2 regions of the Streptomyces albidicamelliae genome follow, and region 2 is predicted to be linked to the other one. Evidence: riboswitches for the same ligand, from Rfam matches in the RefSeq annotation. Region 2 holds a riboswitch; the other holds the start of a gene.
What was found. Region 2 has a riboswitch for glycine ahead of gcvT (glycine cleavage system aminomethyltransferase GcvT). Riboswitches for the same ligand answer to the same signal wherever they lie in the genome.
Positions count from the first base shown of each region.

Region 1: another riboswitch for glycine. It lies ahead of gcvP (aminomethyl-transferring glycine dehydrogenase); the one in region 2 lies ahead of gcvT (glycine cleavage system aminomethyltransferase GcvT).

Region 1 covers NZ_CP106795.1:1,623,635-1,630,989, reverse strand. The annotation lists gene N8I86_RS07615 (FHA domain-containing protein) at 1-58, shown strand, start outside; gene ftsR (transcriptional regulator FtsR) at 103-840, shown strand; gene N8I86_RS07605 (bifunctional nuclease family protein) at 929-1,402, shown strand; gene N8I86_RS07600 (MerR family transcriptional regulator) at 1,661-2,344, shown strand; gene N8I86_RS07595 (DNA polymerase IV) at 2,413-3,825, shown strand; gene N8I86_RS07590 (PRC-barrel domain-containing protein) at 4,030-4,401, opposite strand; glycine riboswitch at 4,521-4,616, shown strand; gene gcvP (aminomethyl-transferring glycine dehydrogenase) at 4,791-7,355, shown strand, end outside.
Region 2 covers NZ_CP106795.1:5,745,657-5,753,011, forward strand. The annotation lists gene N8I86_RS26370 (asparaginase) at 4-963, opposite strand; gene N8I86_RS26375 (L-serine ammonia-lyase) at 1,006-2,373, opposite strand; gene glyA (serine hydroxymethyltransferase) at 2,437-3,699, opposite strand; gene gcvH (glycine cleavage system protein GcvH) at 3,714-4,091, opposite strand; gene gcvT (glycine cleavage system aminomethyltransferase GcvT) at 4,209-5,327, opposite strand; glycine riboswitch at 5,373-5,485, opposite strand; glycine riboswitch at 5,486-5,583, opposite strand; gene N8I86_RS26395 (ATP-binding protein) at 5,745-6,419, shown strand; gene N8I86_RS26400 (enhanced serine sensitivity protein SseB) at 6,486-7,277, shown strand.

The sequences.
Region 1 (7,355 bases), 4.1 Mb from region 2:
CGAGGTGCAGATCGGCAAGTACCGGCTGGTGTTCTACGCGAGCCGGCACGGCATCTGACCCGCCCCCGGACCGGCGTCCGGGGGGAACCCCAGGGAAGGTCCATGCTTCACACACCGAGCGGCGGTGCCGGAAGCGGTACCGCCGCCAGGGACAGCGGGCTGATGAGCATCGGCGCGGTGCTGAACGCGTTGCGTGACGAGTTCCCCGAGGTCACCATCTCCAAGATCCGTTTCCTGGAGGCCGAGGGGCTCATCGAGCCGCAGCGGACCCCGTCGGGGTACCGCAAGTTCAGCGCCGGGGACGTCGAGCGCCTCGGCCATGTCCTGCGGATGCAGCGGGACCACTATCTGCCGCTCAAGGTGATCCGCGAGCACTTGGACGCGATGGAGCGGGGCGAGGCCGTCCCGCTGCCCCTGGTGGGGCGCCAGCGCACCGGGGACGACGTGCCCGTACGGGCCGAGGGGCCCACGGTGGCCCGGGTCGGCCGCGCCGAGCTGCTCGCGGCGGCGGACATCGACGAGGGCGAGCTGAAGGAGTGGGAGTCCTACGGGCTCCTCGCTCCGCTGGAGGACGGGGCGTACGAGGCGGAGGCCGTCACCGTGGCCGCGCTCGTCGCCGAGCTGGGCCGGTTCGGCATCGAGCCGCGCCACCTTCGGGTGATGAAGGCAGCCGCCGACCGGGAGGCCGGCCTCGTCGACCAGGTGGTGGCCCCGCTCAGGCGCCACCGCAATCCGCAGACCAGGGCACATGCCGAGGCCCGTACGAAGGAGCTGGCCGCGCTCACGGTGCGGCTGCACGCCGCTCTGGTGCAGACCGCCCTCGGTGTGCGGCTGCCCTGAGGCGGGGACGAGGCCGCAGGCGGCCGGATCGGCCACCTGTTCCCGGCCCGACTACCCAAACATCCCGGGCACGGCCTAGGGTTGCTGTGTGAACGAGCTCGATGTCGTAGGTGTCCGGGTCGAAATGCCCTCCAACCAACCGATCGTGCTCCTGCGCGAAGTGGGGGGCGACCGTTACCTCCCCATCTGGATCGGACCGGGGGAGGCGACGGCGATCGCTTTCGCCCAGCAGGGCATGGCGCCCGCGCGACCGCTGACCCACGATCTGTTCAAGGACGTGCTGGAGGCCGTCGGCCAGGAGCTGACCGAGGTGCGCATCACCGATCTGCGGGAAGGCGTCTTCTACGCGGAGCTGGTCTTCGCCAGCGGCGTCGAGGTCAGTGCCCGTCCCTCCGATGCCATAGCGCTGGCCCTGCGCACCGGGACGCCGATCTACGGCAGTGACACGGTGCTGGACGACGCGGGTATCGCCATTCCGGACGAGCAGGAGGACGAGGTGGAGAAGTTCCGCGAGTTCCTCGACCAGATCTCGCCCGAGGACTTCGGCACCAGCAGCCAGTGAGCGGCGGACGCGGCGGCCGGCTCGACGGAACGAGGGCCGGCCGGTCGGCGTGTGCGAGCGGATCGCGGGCATTTGCCACCGGCCATTGAGAGCGTCCTACGGCCCGGCGCGAGCGCATTCGGCTAGCCTTTCCCCGCGGTGGGGCACGGAAAACCACTCCTAGGGTGATTATCACTCGGCGTGCCGAGTGTGGCGATCGTTGACGCACCCCTGGTGACTGCCTACCGTCGAGAAGGCAGGTCAAGGACGGAGGTCGGCGTGAGAACGAGCGGCGACGGTACGGCTGGGGGTGCCCCCGGACGCGGTCTGGGGGAGAGCGGTCCGTACCCTTCCCCGAGCTCTCAGCTGCGTTCGAACAGGGGTCATCCCCATTCCGGCAGCGCGGTCGACAACGCTCCGCAGCGACCGACGGCGGTGCCGAACGGCGGAGGGGCGGCGTCCATGACGTCCGAGGAGATCGGTTACCGCGGGCCCACGGCCTGCGCGGCCGCCGGCATCACCTACCGGCAGCTCGACTACTGGGCCCGTACCGGCCTCGTCGAGCCGAGTGTGCGGCCCGCGTACGGGTCGGGCACCCAGCGTCTGTACAGCTTCCGGGACGTCGTCGTCCTGAAGATCGTCAAGCGGTTCCTCGACACGGGTGTCTCGCTGCAGAACATCCGCACGGCCGTCCAGCACCTGCGGGAACGCGGTTTCCGCGACCTGGAGCGGATGACGCTGATGAGCGACGGGGCGACCGTGTACGAGTGCACCTCGCCGGACGAGGTCCATGCCCTGCTCCAGGGCGGTCAGGGCATCTTCGGGATCGCGGTCGGCGTGGTGTGGCGGGACGTGGAGAGCGCGCTCTCCCAGTTGCACGGGGAGCGCGTCGACACGGGCGAGACCCTCGTCGGTCACAACCCCGCGGACGAGCTGGCGCGGCGCCGCAACCGCGCGGTCTGACCTCGGCGCCGGCGGGCGCGCCCGGGGGCGTCACCGCATTGTCAGTGTCGTGGTGCAGCATCGGAGATGTGAGAAACGCGCCCACGATCCTGCATCTCGACATGGATGCCTTCTTCGCCTCGGTGGAGCAGGCGTCCAAGCCGAGCCTGCGCGGGAAGGCGGTCGTCGTGGGCGGGCTCGGACCGCGCGGGGTGGTGGCGACCGCGTCGTACGAGGCCCGGGTGTTCGGGGTCAACTCGGCGATGCCCATGGCCCAGGCGCGCCGGAGGGCCCCCAACGCCGCCTATCTGGTGCCGCGCTTCACCGTGTACCGGTCGATCAGCGAGCAGGTGATGGCGCTGCTGCGGGAGCTGTCGCCGCTGGTGGAGCCGCTCAGCCTGGACGAGGCGTTCGTGGATCTGGAGGCCGGGGGGACGGCCTGGGACGAGGAGTCGGCGCGGCTGGCCGGGGTGCGGCTGCGCGCGGACATCCGGGCGGTCACCGGGCTCACCGGGTCGGTGGGGCTCGCCGCCTCCAAGATGCTCGCGAAGATCGCCTCCGAGCAGGCCAAGCCGGACGGCCTGGTGCTCATCGAACCGGGGACCGAGCGGGCACTGCTGGCGCCGATGACGGTCCGGACGCTGCCGGGGGTCGGACCTGCCACCGGGGACCATCTGCGCAGAGCCGGGATCACCACGGTCGAGGAGCTCGCCGAGGCGGGGGAGGACGAGCTGGTCCGCCTGCTCGGCAAGGCGCACGGGCACGCGCTGTACGCGATGGCGCTGGCGCACGACGACCGGCCCGTGGTGGCCGAGCGGGAGGCCAAGTCGGTGTCGGTCGAGGACACCTACGACGTGGACATCCACGACCGGCTGCGGGTGGGGCTCGAGGTGCAGCGGCTGGCCGACCGCTGCGTGGGGCGGCTGCGCGGCGCGGGGCTGTCGGGGCGGACCATCGTGCTCAAGGTGCGGCGGTACGACTTCTCGACGCTCACCCGCTCCGAGACGCTGCGGGGGCCGACGGACGACCCGGCGGTGATCCGGGAGGCGGCCGCGCGGCTGTTGGAGGCGGTGGACACGACGGGCGGGGTGCGGCTGCTCGGTGTGGGGGTCACGGGGCTCGCGGACTACACCCAGGAGGACCTGTTCGCGCAGGCGGCGCAGCCGCACTCCGCGGGGGCGGTGGAGGCCGCGCCGGTGGCGGCCGTCGCCGAGGCGGTGCCGGAGCCGGAGGAGCCGGCCGAGCGGCACTGGCGCGCGGGGCAGGACGTACGGCACACGGAGTACGGGCCCGGCTGGGTGCAGGGCAGCGGGCTGGGGCGGGTCACGGTGCGCTTCGAGACTCCGCAGTCGCCTCCGGGGCGGGTGCGGACGTTCTCGGTCGGGGACCCCGCGCTGGAGGCGGGTGAGCCGCTGCCGCTGGTCCTGGACCCGGGCCTGACCCTCTCGCCCACCCGTCCCACCCCGCCGAGCGGCCACATCGCCGTGCCGGGTGCGGGCTGACGCACGGGTGCACCCGGGGCCCGGCGCGCGCACCGCGGGGGTGCCGTCGGCCGGTGTGCCGCCCGCGACGGTTGCCGGGCGTTTGTGCCGCCCGCGACGGTGCCGGGCGTTCGCGGGCAGGCGGCCGCGGACGTGCCGTACCCAGCGGCGCGGGGGCGTGGAGGTGTTCGGATGGGTGGGGCCGGGAGAGGGAAGGAGCCGGCGTCAGGGTTCTTCCGAGCCTGCCAGCTTGCCGAAGTCGTGGTCGGGGAACGTGTGGGGCGGAGCCACGTCGAGGCCGTAGTGGTGGTAGAGCTGGAGTTCCTGCTCGGGGGAGAGATGGCGGCCGACACCGAAGTCGGGGGCGTCCTTGATGAGCGCGCGGTCGAAGGGGACCCGGAGGGCACCCTCGATCAGCTCGCTGGGCTCCAGGGGGACGAAGGCGTCCCGGGAGAACAGGCCGGTGCGTATGGCCGCCCACTCGGGCACACCGGTGGCGTCGTCGAGGTACACCTCGTCGATGGTGCCGATCTTGGTGCCATTGCGGTCGAACGCCTTGCGGCCGATCAGGTTGCGCGGATCGATGTCGGTCAGCACGGTCCCTCTCCCTCCACTTGGTCGCAACTCATCCGTAAGCACTACAAAAGAGCACATTCAAGGAGGCGGCCACTCGAAGCCCCGGGCGTTGACCTCGCTGGTAGGCTGACAGCGGCTGCTGACCCCGTGCGGGAGAGTCCTCCGACCATCCTCGGAGGCGCCGAAGGAGCAAATCCTCCCCGGAATCTCTCAGGCCCACGTACCGCACGGACGAGGTCACTCTGGAAAGCAGGGCGGATGTCGACGGCGTCCGCCCTCACCGACGGTGAAAGCCGGCGTCCGCGGACGTCCGGTGAAGCTCTCAGGTTGAGATGACAGAGGGGGAGGCCGTCGGGGTATCCGTACCGGGGTGCCCCTCGAAGGTCGCGTCAGACCAGGAGGCCTCCGCAATGACCGCCCATCGCACCCCGCTCGCCGAGCTCGAAGCCGGCATTCCCTTCGAGCAGCGCCACATCGGCCCCGACCACGAGGCGCGGGCCAAGATGCTCGCGCACGTCGGCTACGGCTCCCTCGACGACCTGACCGCCGCCGCGGTCCCGGACGTGATCAAGAACGCCGACGCGCTGGACCTGCCGGGTGCCCGCACCGAGGCCGAGGTGCTCGCCGAGCTGCGCTCGCTCGCCGACCGCAACCAGGTCCTCGGCTCCATGATCGGGCTCGGTTACTACGGCACCTTCACCCCGCCGGTCATCCTGCGCAACGTCATGGAGAACCCGGCCTGGTACACCGCCTACACGCCGTACCAGCCGGAGATCTCCCAGGGCCGTCTGGAGGCCCTGCTGAACTTCCAGACGATGGTCGCCGAGCTGACCGGCCTGCCCACCTCCGGCGCCTCCCTGCTGGACGAGGGCACCGCCGCCGCCGAGGCGATGGCGCTGTCCCGGCGCATGGGCAAGAACAAGAAGGGCCTCTTCCTGATCGACGCGGACGCGCTGCCGCAGACGATCGCCGTGATCGAGACCCGTGCCGAGCCGACCGGTGTCGAGGTCGTCGTCGCCGACCTCAGCGACGGCATCCCGGCGGACCTCGCCGCCCGTGAGATCAACGGCGTACTGCTGCAGTACCCGGGCGCCTCCGGAGCCGTACGCGACCTCAAGCCGGTCATCGACCGGGCGCACGAGCTCGGCGCCCTCGTCACCGTGGCCGCCGACCTGCTGGCCCTGACCCTGCTGACCTCGCCGGGCGAGCTGGGCGCGGACATCGCCGTCGGCACCACCCAGCGCTTCGGCGTACCGATGGGCTTCGGCGGTCCGCACGCCGGCTACATGGCCGTCCACGAGAAGTTCGCGCGCAGCCTGCCCGGCCGCCTCGTCGGTGTCTCCGTCGACGCCGACGGCCACAAGGCCTACCGCCTCGCGCTCCAGACGCGTGAGCAGCACATCCGCCGGGAGAAGGCCACCAGCAACATCTGCACCGCGCAGGTCCTGCTCGCGGTGATGGCCGGCATGTACGCCGTCTACCACGGCCCCGAGGGACTGCGGACCATCGCCCGCCGCACCCACCGCTACGCCTCCCTCCTCGCCGCGGGCCTGCGCGCCGGCGGGATCGAGATCGTCCACGGCGCGTACTTCGACACGCTCACCGCGCGCGTGCCCGGCAAGGCCGCCGAGGTCGTCGCCGCCGCCCGGGACAACGGGGTCAACGTGCGTGCGGTCGACGCCGACCACGTCTCCCTCGCCTGCGACGAGACCACCAACCGCGCGCAGCTCGCCGCCGTCTGGTCCGCCTTCGGTGTGGACGCCGACATCGAGGCGCTGGACGCGACGGCCGAGGACACCCTGCCCGAGGCGCGGCTGCGCACCGACGACTACCTGACCCACCCGGTCTTCCACGAGCACCGCTCCGAGACCGCGATGCTGCGCTACCTGCGCAAGCTCGCCGACCGCGACTACGCGCTCGACCGCGGCATGATCCCGCTGGGCTCCTGCACCATGAAGCTCAACGCGACCACCGAAATGGAGCCGGTCACCTGGCCCGAGTTCGGCCAGCTGCACCCCTTCGTGCCCGCCGAGCAGGCCGAGGGCTACCTCACGCTCATCCGCGAGCTGGAGGAGCGTCTCGCCGAGGTCACCGGCTACGACAAGGTCTCCCTCCAGCCGAACGCCGGTTCGCAGGGCGAGCTCGCCGGTCTGCTGGCCGTCCGCGGCTACCACCGGGCCAACGGTGACGAGCAGCGCACCATCTGCCTCATCCCGTCCTCCGCGCACGGCACCAACGCGGCGAGCGCCGTGATGGCCGGCATGAAGGTCGTCGTCGTCAAGACCGCCGAGGACGGCGAGATCGACGTCGAGGACCTGCGCGCCAAGATCGAGAAGCACCGTGACGAGCTGTCCGTGCTGATGATCACCTACCCCTCCACGCACGGTGTGTTCGAGGAGCACGTCGCCGACATCTGTGCCCAGGTGCACGAGGCCGGCGGTCAGGTGTACGTCGACGGCGCCAACCTCAACGCGCTGGTCGGCCTCGCCAAGCCGGGTCACTTCGGCGGTGACGTCTCCCACCTGAACCTGCACAAGACCTTCTGCATCCCGCACGGTGGCGGTGGCCCCGGCGTCGGCCCGGTCGCGGTCCGCGAGCACCTGGCGCCGTACCTGCCGAACCACCCGCTCCAGCCGGCGGCCGGCCCCGAGACGGGCGTCGGCCCGATCTCGGCGGCGCCGTGGGGCAGCGCGGGCATCCTGCCCATCTCGTGGGCGTACGTCCGCCTGATGGGCGGCGAGGGCCTCAAGCGGGCCACCCAGGTCGCCGTGCTCTCGGCGAACTACGTCGCCAAGCGCCTCGAGCCGCACTTCCCGGTCCTCTACACCGGTCCCGGCAACCTGGTCGCGCACGAGTGCATCATCGACCTGCGCCCGCTCACGAAGGCGACCGGCGTGAGCGTGGACGACGTGGCCAAGCGCCTGATCGACTACGGCTTCCACGCGCCGACGATGTCCTTCCCGGTGGCCGGCACG
Region 2 (7,355 bases):
CGGTCAGCCGCGCAGGATCCGCGCGGCGCGCACCTCGCCGACCGGTTCGCCGTGACCGAGCACGGGGGCGGTCGCCAGTTCCGCGAGGATCCCGCCGTCGTCCACCGGGACGCCGAGCCGGCGCAGCGCGGCGACCAGGACGACCGGACGGGCCCTGGCGGAGCCGTCGGCGATCTTCAGGGCGACGGCCGAGCCGTCGGGGAGCGCCATCGCGTAGACGCCCTCCGCGCCGTCCTTCGCGACCGCGCCGGGCAGCGCCCGCAGCAGCCGGGTCACGTCCCGGCCGGTCCCGCCGACGTACTCGGGATGCCCGCCCATCGCCCGTGCGACGCGCCGTTCGAGGGAGCCGGGCGGGCTCGTCGCCAGCCGGGCGAACGCGCGCGCCAGTCCCCGGTAGCCGAGGGCGAACAGGGGTGCGCCGCAGCCGTCGACCCCGGTCGCGGCGACCTTCTCGCCGGCCAGGTCCTCGACGGTCTCCCGCAGGGCGCGCTGCAACGGGTGGCGCGGATCGAGGTAGGCGGCCGTGTCCCAGCCGTTGACGACACAGGTGGCGAGCATCGCGGCGTGCTTGCCCGAGCAGTTCATCGTCAGCGGCGCCGCGGTGCCGCCGGCCGCGAGGTGGGCGCGCAGCGCGGCCTCGCCGATGGGCAGCCCGGGCGTGCAGCGCAGGGCGTCCGTGCCGAGCCCGGCGCCCTTCAGGATCCGGCGCACGCCGTCGAGGTGGAAGGGCTCGCCGGAATGGCTGGCGCAGGCCAGCGCCAGCAGCTCGCCGTTCAGGGCGAGGCCGGCGCGCAGCATGCCGAGCGCCTGGAGCGGCTTGTTGGCGGAGCGGGGGAACATCGGGCGGTCCGGCTCACCGACGGCGAGCACGGTCCGCCCGCCGGGTCCGGTCGCGAGGACCGTTCCGTGGTGCACCGACTCCAGGAAGTCACCCCGCCGGACCTCGGCCACCAGCGCGTGCACAGCCCGCCCCCCTCCCGGCGCCCGCCCCTCGGCCCGCGCCCGTCAGCACTCGATGATGTTCACCGCGAGCCCGCCCCGCGCCGTCTCCTTGTACTTCACGGACATGTCCGCCCCGGTGTCCTTCATGGTCTTGATGACCTTGTCCAGCGACACCTTGTGGGAGCCGTCGCCGCGCATCGCCATCTTCGCGGCCGTGACCGCCTTCACCGCGGCCATGCCGTTGCGCTCGATGCAGGGGATCTGCACCAGGCCGCCGACCGGGTCGCAGGTCAGGCCGAGGTTGTGCTCCATACCGATCTCGGCGGCGTTCTCGACCTGCTCGGGCGAGCCGCCCAGGACCTCCGCGAGCGCGCCGGCCGCCATGGAGCAGGCGGAGCCGACCTCGCCCTGGCAGCCGACCTCGGCGCCGGAGATGGAGGCGTTCTCCTTGAACAGCATGCCGATCGCGCCGGCGGCGAGCAGGAAGCGGACCACGCCGTCCTCGTCGGCTCCGGGCACGAAGTTCATGTAGTAGTGCAGGACCGCCGGGATGATGCCCGCCGCGCCGTTCGTGGGGGCGGTGACGACCCGGCCGCCCGCCGCGTTCTCCTCGTTCACGGCCATCGCGTAGAGCGTGATCCACTCCATGGCGTGCGCCAGCGGGTCGCCCTCGGCGCGCAGCTGGCGGGCCGAGACGGCGGCGCGGCGGCGGACCTTCAGACCGCCGGGCAGGATGCCCTCGCGGGACATGCCGCGCTGGACGCACTCGCGCATGACACGCCATATCTCCAGCAGACCCGCCCGGATCTCGTCCTCGGTGCGCCAGGCGCGCTCGTTCTCCAGCATCAGCGAGGAGATCGACAGGCCGGTCTCCTTCGTCAGGCGCAGCAGCTCGTCGCCCGTGCGGAAGGGGTACTTCAGGACGGTGTCGTCCAGCTTGATGCGGTCCGCGCCGACCGCGTCCTCGTCCACGACGAAGCCGCCGCCGACCGAGTAGTACGTCTTGGACAGCAGCTCGTCGCCCGAGGCGTCGAACGCCCAGACCGTCATGCCGTTGGCGTGGTACGGCAGGGTCTTGCGGCGGTGCAGGACGAGGTCCCGGTCGAAGTCGAAGGCGATCTCGTGCTCGCCCAGCAGGGCGATCCGGCCCTCGGACCTGATCGCCTCCACGCGCGCGTCCGCCGTCTCGACGTCCACCGTGCGCGGCGAGTCGCCGGCCAGGCCGAGCAGGACGGCCTTGGGGGTGCCGTGTCCGTGTCCGGTCGCGCCCAGCGAGCCGTACAGCTCGGTGCGGACCGCGGACACCTTCTCCAGCAGCCCTTCGTTGCGCAGGCGGCGGGCGAACATCCGCGCCGCACGCATCGGGCCGACCGTGTGGGAGCTGGACGGGCCGATGCCGATCGAGAACAGGTCGAAGACCGAGATGGCCACGGTCACTCCTCAAAAAAGCTACAGCGGGTGGTGGGGCACCCCTGGCGGGTGCCCCACCGGGGACTACTTGTTCAGGCCCGCGTAGAGCGGGTGCTTGTCGGCGAGCGCCTGCACGCGCGCCTTGAGGGCCTCGACGTCGTACGACGGCTTCAGCGCCTCGGCGATCACGTCCGCGACCTCGGCGAAGTCCTCGGCCGTGAAGCCGCGGGTGGCGAGGGCGGGCGTGCCGATCCGCAGACCCGAGGTGACCATCGGGGGCCGCGGGTCGTTCGGGACGGCGTTGCGGTTGACCGTGATGCCGACCTCGTGGAGACGGTCCTCGGCCTGCTGCCCGTCCAGCTCGGACTCACGCAGATCCACCAGGATCAGGTGCACGTCCGTGCCGCCGGAGAGCACGTTCACCCCGGCCTCGCGGGCGTCGGGCGCCGTCAGGCGCTCGGCGAGGATGCGGGCACCCTCCACCGTACGACGCTGGCGCTCCTTGAACTCCTCCGAGGCGGCGACCTTGAAGGAGACCGCCTTGGCCGCGATCACGTGCTCCAGGGGACCGCCCTGGAAGCCCGGGAAGACGGACGAGTTCAGCTTCTTGGCGAAGGCCTTCCTGGCGAGGATGATCCCGCCGCGCGGACCGCCGAGGGTCTTGTGCGTCGTGGAGGTGACCACGTCCGCGTGCTCGACCGGGTTCGGGTGCAGACCGGCGGCGACCAGACCCGCGAAGTGGGCCATGTCGACCCACAGGTACGCCTCGACCTCGTCGGCGATCCGGCGGAACTCGGCGAAGTCCAGCTGGCGCGGGTACGCCGACCAGCCCGCGATGATCACCTTCGGGCGGTGCTCCTTGGCGAGCCGCTCGACCTCGGCCATGTCGACCAGGCCGGAGTCGTCCACGTGGTACGCGACCACGTTGAACTGCTTGCCGGAGAAGTTCAGCCGCATGCCGTGGGTCAGGTGGCCGCCGTGCGCCAGGTCCAGGCCGAGGATCGTGTCCCCGGGCTGGGCCAGCGCGAACAGGGCCGCCTGGTTGGCGGAGGCGCCGGAGTGGGGCTGGACGTTCGCGTACTCGGCGCCGAACAGCTCCTTGATCCGGTCGATGGCGATCTGCTCGGCGACGTCGACGTGCTCGCAGCCGCCGTAGTAGCGGCGGCCCGGGTAGCCCTCGGCGTACTTGTTGGTGAGGACCGAGCCCTGGGCCTCCATCACCGCGAGCGGCGCGAAGTTCTCGGAGGCGATCATCTCCAGGGTGGACTGCTGGCGGCCGAGCTCGGCGTCGACCGCGGCGGCGATCTCCGGGTCCAGCTCGTGCAGGGGCGTGTTCAGGACGGTCATCGGGCTACGACTCCTCAGCCGGCGGTGTGGGCGGCGTACTCGTCGGCGGAGAGCAGGTCGGCCGGCTCGTCCGAGATGCGGACCTTGAACAGCCAGCCGCCCTCGAAGGGGGCGGAGTTGACCAGCGACGGGTCGTTGACGACGTCCTCGTTGATCTCGGTGATCTCGCCGGTCACCGGCGAGTACAGGTCGGAGACCGACTTCGTCGACTCCAGCTCACCGCAGGTCTCGCCCGCCTCCACGGTGGAGCCGACCTCGGGGAGCTGGGCGTAGACCACGTCGCCGAGCGCGTTGGCCGCGAACTCGGTGATGCCGACCGTCGAGACGCCGTCCTCGGCGGCCGACAGCCACTCGTGCTCCTTGCTGTAGCGCAGCTGCTGGGGGTTGCTCATGGCCTGAATTCTCCTGTACGCGCGGGAGTGCTGGTGAATGGGGTACCGCTGGGACGGTTCGCGGGCATGCGGAGGACGCGGGGGGTCGTGCGACCGGTGCGTTCCGCCGCCCAGTGTCTACTTCTGGCGCTTGTAGAAGGGCAGCGCCACGACCTCGTACGGCTCGTGGCTGCCCCGGATGTCCACGCCCACGCCCGCGCTGCCCGGCGCCGCGTGCGCGGCGTCGACGTAGGCCATGGCGATCGGCTTGCCCAGGGTGGGGGAGGGGGCGCCGGAGGTGACCTCGCCGATCACCTGGCCGCCCGCGACGACGGGGTATCCGGCGCGCGGCACCCGGCGGCCCTCGGCGATCAGGCCGACCAGGACCCGGGGCGGCTCGGCGGAGGCCCGCTCGGCGGCCGCGGCGAGCGCCTCGCGCCCGACGAAGTCGCCCTCCTTCTCGAACTTGACCACCCGGCCGAGCCCGGCGTCGAAGGGGGTCAGGGAGGTGGTCAGCTCGTGCCCGTACAGCGGCATGCCCGCCTCCAGGCGCAGCGTGTCCCGGCAGGACAGACCGCACGGCACCAGACCGGCGCCCTCGCCGGCCTCGGTCAGCGCCTGCCACAGCGCGACCGCGTGCTCCGGCTTCACGAACAGCTCGAAGCCGTCCTCGCCGGTGTAGCCGGTGCGGGCGATCAGCGCGGGCACGCCGGCGACCGTGCCGGGCAGGCCGGCGTAGTACTTCAGGCCGTCCAGGTCGGCGTCGGTGAGCGACTTCAGGATGCCGGGGGACTCCGGGCCCTGGACGGCGATCAGCGCGTAGGCGTCCCGGTCGTCGCGTACCTCCGCGTCGAAACCGGCGGCACGCTCGGTGAGCGCGTCCAGCACCACCTGGGCGTTCGAGGCGTTGGCCACGACCATGTACTCGGTCTCGGCGAGCCGGTAGACGATCAGGTCGTCCAGGATGCCGCCGTCGGCCTGGCAGATCATGGTGTAGCGGGCGCGGCCGACACCGACCGAGGCGATGTTGCCGACCAGGGCGTGGTTCAGCAGGGCGGCCGCTCCGGCGCCGGACACGGTGATCTCACCCATGTGGGAGAGGTCGAAGAGGCCGGCCCTGGTCCGCACGGCGAGGTGCTCGTCGCGCTCGGAGCCGTAGCGCAGGGGCATGTCCCAGCCGGCGAAGTCGGTCATCGTCGCACCGAGCGAGCGATGCACGGCATCGAGCGCGGTGAGACGGAGTTCAGTGCTGCTCATCGGGCGGTCGTCTCCCAGGACAGGAATGGGACGGGCGAGGAACGTTCCTCCCCATCTGTCATCGGAACCTGAGAGGTTCGCCACGACCGCCACAGGGACGATCACGGCTTGCACCGTGGGTGGGGCCGCTGTCGCAGCGGCCCGCTTTTCAGATGTGCCTCGCCCGCGCGGTAACGGGGCCTGAGAGATTCAAGGGAGGGACTTGCTCCTTCGGCGCCCCGGTGAAGACTGCCGGGGACTCTCCCGCGCGGATTCAAACGGCCGGTATGCAGTTGGCGGGCACATCATTGCACGCCGCGCCCCCACCCGTCAGGGCCGCAATCTGTAACCGACCTGTGGCAGTACGCGCACCCAACCGCATTACCTTCTCTTTACATTTGGCGGGCAAAGGGGTTACCGAACCCACAGGGGAGGACGATCACGGTGAACAGGACCTCGGCCTACGCCGCCACCACCGGCATCGCGGTGCCGAAGCAGCCTTCCGCGCCAGCCCGTGAGCGCGCCGCGGCCCGCTCCGTCCCGGTCGTCCGCGACCTGCGCGACCGCGCCGGCCGCAGCCCGCACGCCCTGCTCTTCGGCCCGGCCGACCTCGTGGTGATCACCGGCCTGCCCGGCAGCGGCAAGTCCACCCTCATGCACCGCACGGTCACCGGCCACCGCGTCGACTCCCAGGACACCCGCGACCGCTGGGACACCAAGGTCCCGCGCGGGCTCCCGTACGCGCTCTACCGCCCGCTGGTCCGCCTCGCCCACTACACGGGACTCCGCCGGGCCCTGCGCACCGGCGAGGGCGTCGTCGTGCACGACTGCGGCACCCAGCCGTGGGTGCGCGCCTGGCTGGCCCGCGAGGCCCGGCGCCGCGGCGGCACCCTGCACCTGCTCCTCCTCGACGTCCCGCCCGGCACGGCCAGGGCGGGGCAGCGCGAGCGCGGCCGGGGCGTGTCCCGCTACGCCTTCCGCCGCCACCGCCGTACGGCCGAGCGCCTGCTGCGCGCCGTGGAGAAGGGGGAGCTGCCCGCCGGCTGCGGTTCGGCGGTGCTGCTGGACCGGGACGCGGCGGACGTCCTGAGCCGCGTGGGCTTCACTCGGTGAGGCGCTGTCACAGCCACCCGCTAGCCTTCTGGCTCACAGCAGTGGTCACCAGCAGGCGGTAGGCAGATGGACTTCCCGGCGGACATCAGCGCGGACTTCCCGGCACAGGCGCACCCCCACCCGCACGGCGGCTGGCCGGGCAACGAACTGGAGGAGGTGCTCTCGGCCTCCCTCGGCATGCCCGAGGCCGGCGGCCGGATCGTCGAGGTCCTCGGCCGGAGCTTCCTGTGGATCCCCCTGCCCCACGGCGGAGGCCCGGACAGCGGCCCGCTCGACCTGCCCACGACCGAGATCGACGGCCAGGTGTACGTCCCGGTGTTCAGCTCCGAGGAGCAGCTCCGCCAGGTGGCCGGCTCCCACATGTCGTTCACCGTCGCCCCGGCCGTGGAGTTCGCCCGGGGCCTGCCCCCGCAGGCGGGCCTGGTCGTGAACCCCGGGGGCGTCGTCGGCGTGCCGCTGCCGCCCGAGGCGGTCGCCGAGCTGTGCCGGGCCGGCCGCACCCCGCTCGACGGACTCAGCACCGGCGGCCGGGTCCGGCTCTTCGAGCCCGACTGGCAGGACGACCCGGTCGACTTCCTCGCCGCCGCCTCCGCCGAGTTCGCGCAGACCGGCGTGGTGCTCACCGCCCGCCGCTGCCTCGCCGCGATCGAGACGGCCGACCCGGTGATGTTCGTGGGCGTCGAACTCTCCCAGTGGGAGGGCGACCTGCGCGCGCTGCCGCTGGAGGCCCTGGGCCGGGCCCTCGGCAAAGTCCCGGTCAAGTGGCCGGTCAACCTCGTCCTGCTGGACGTCGCCCAGGACCCGGTCGCCGACTGGCTGAAGACCCACGTCCGCCCCTTCCACCAGTACGGTCACTAGACCCGGCGCGGGCGCGGGCCACCTCGCGAGCACGGGGCCGCGTCCGGCGGGCGCCGCCGCCGCGTGGCGCGTGGCCCC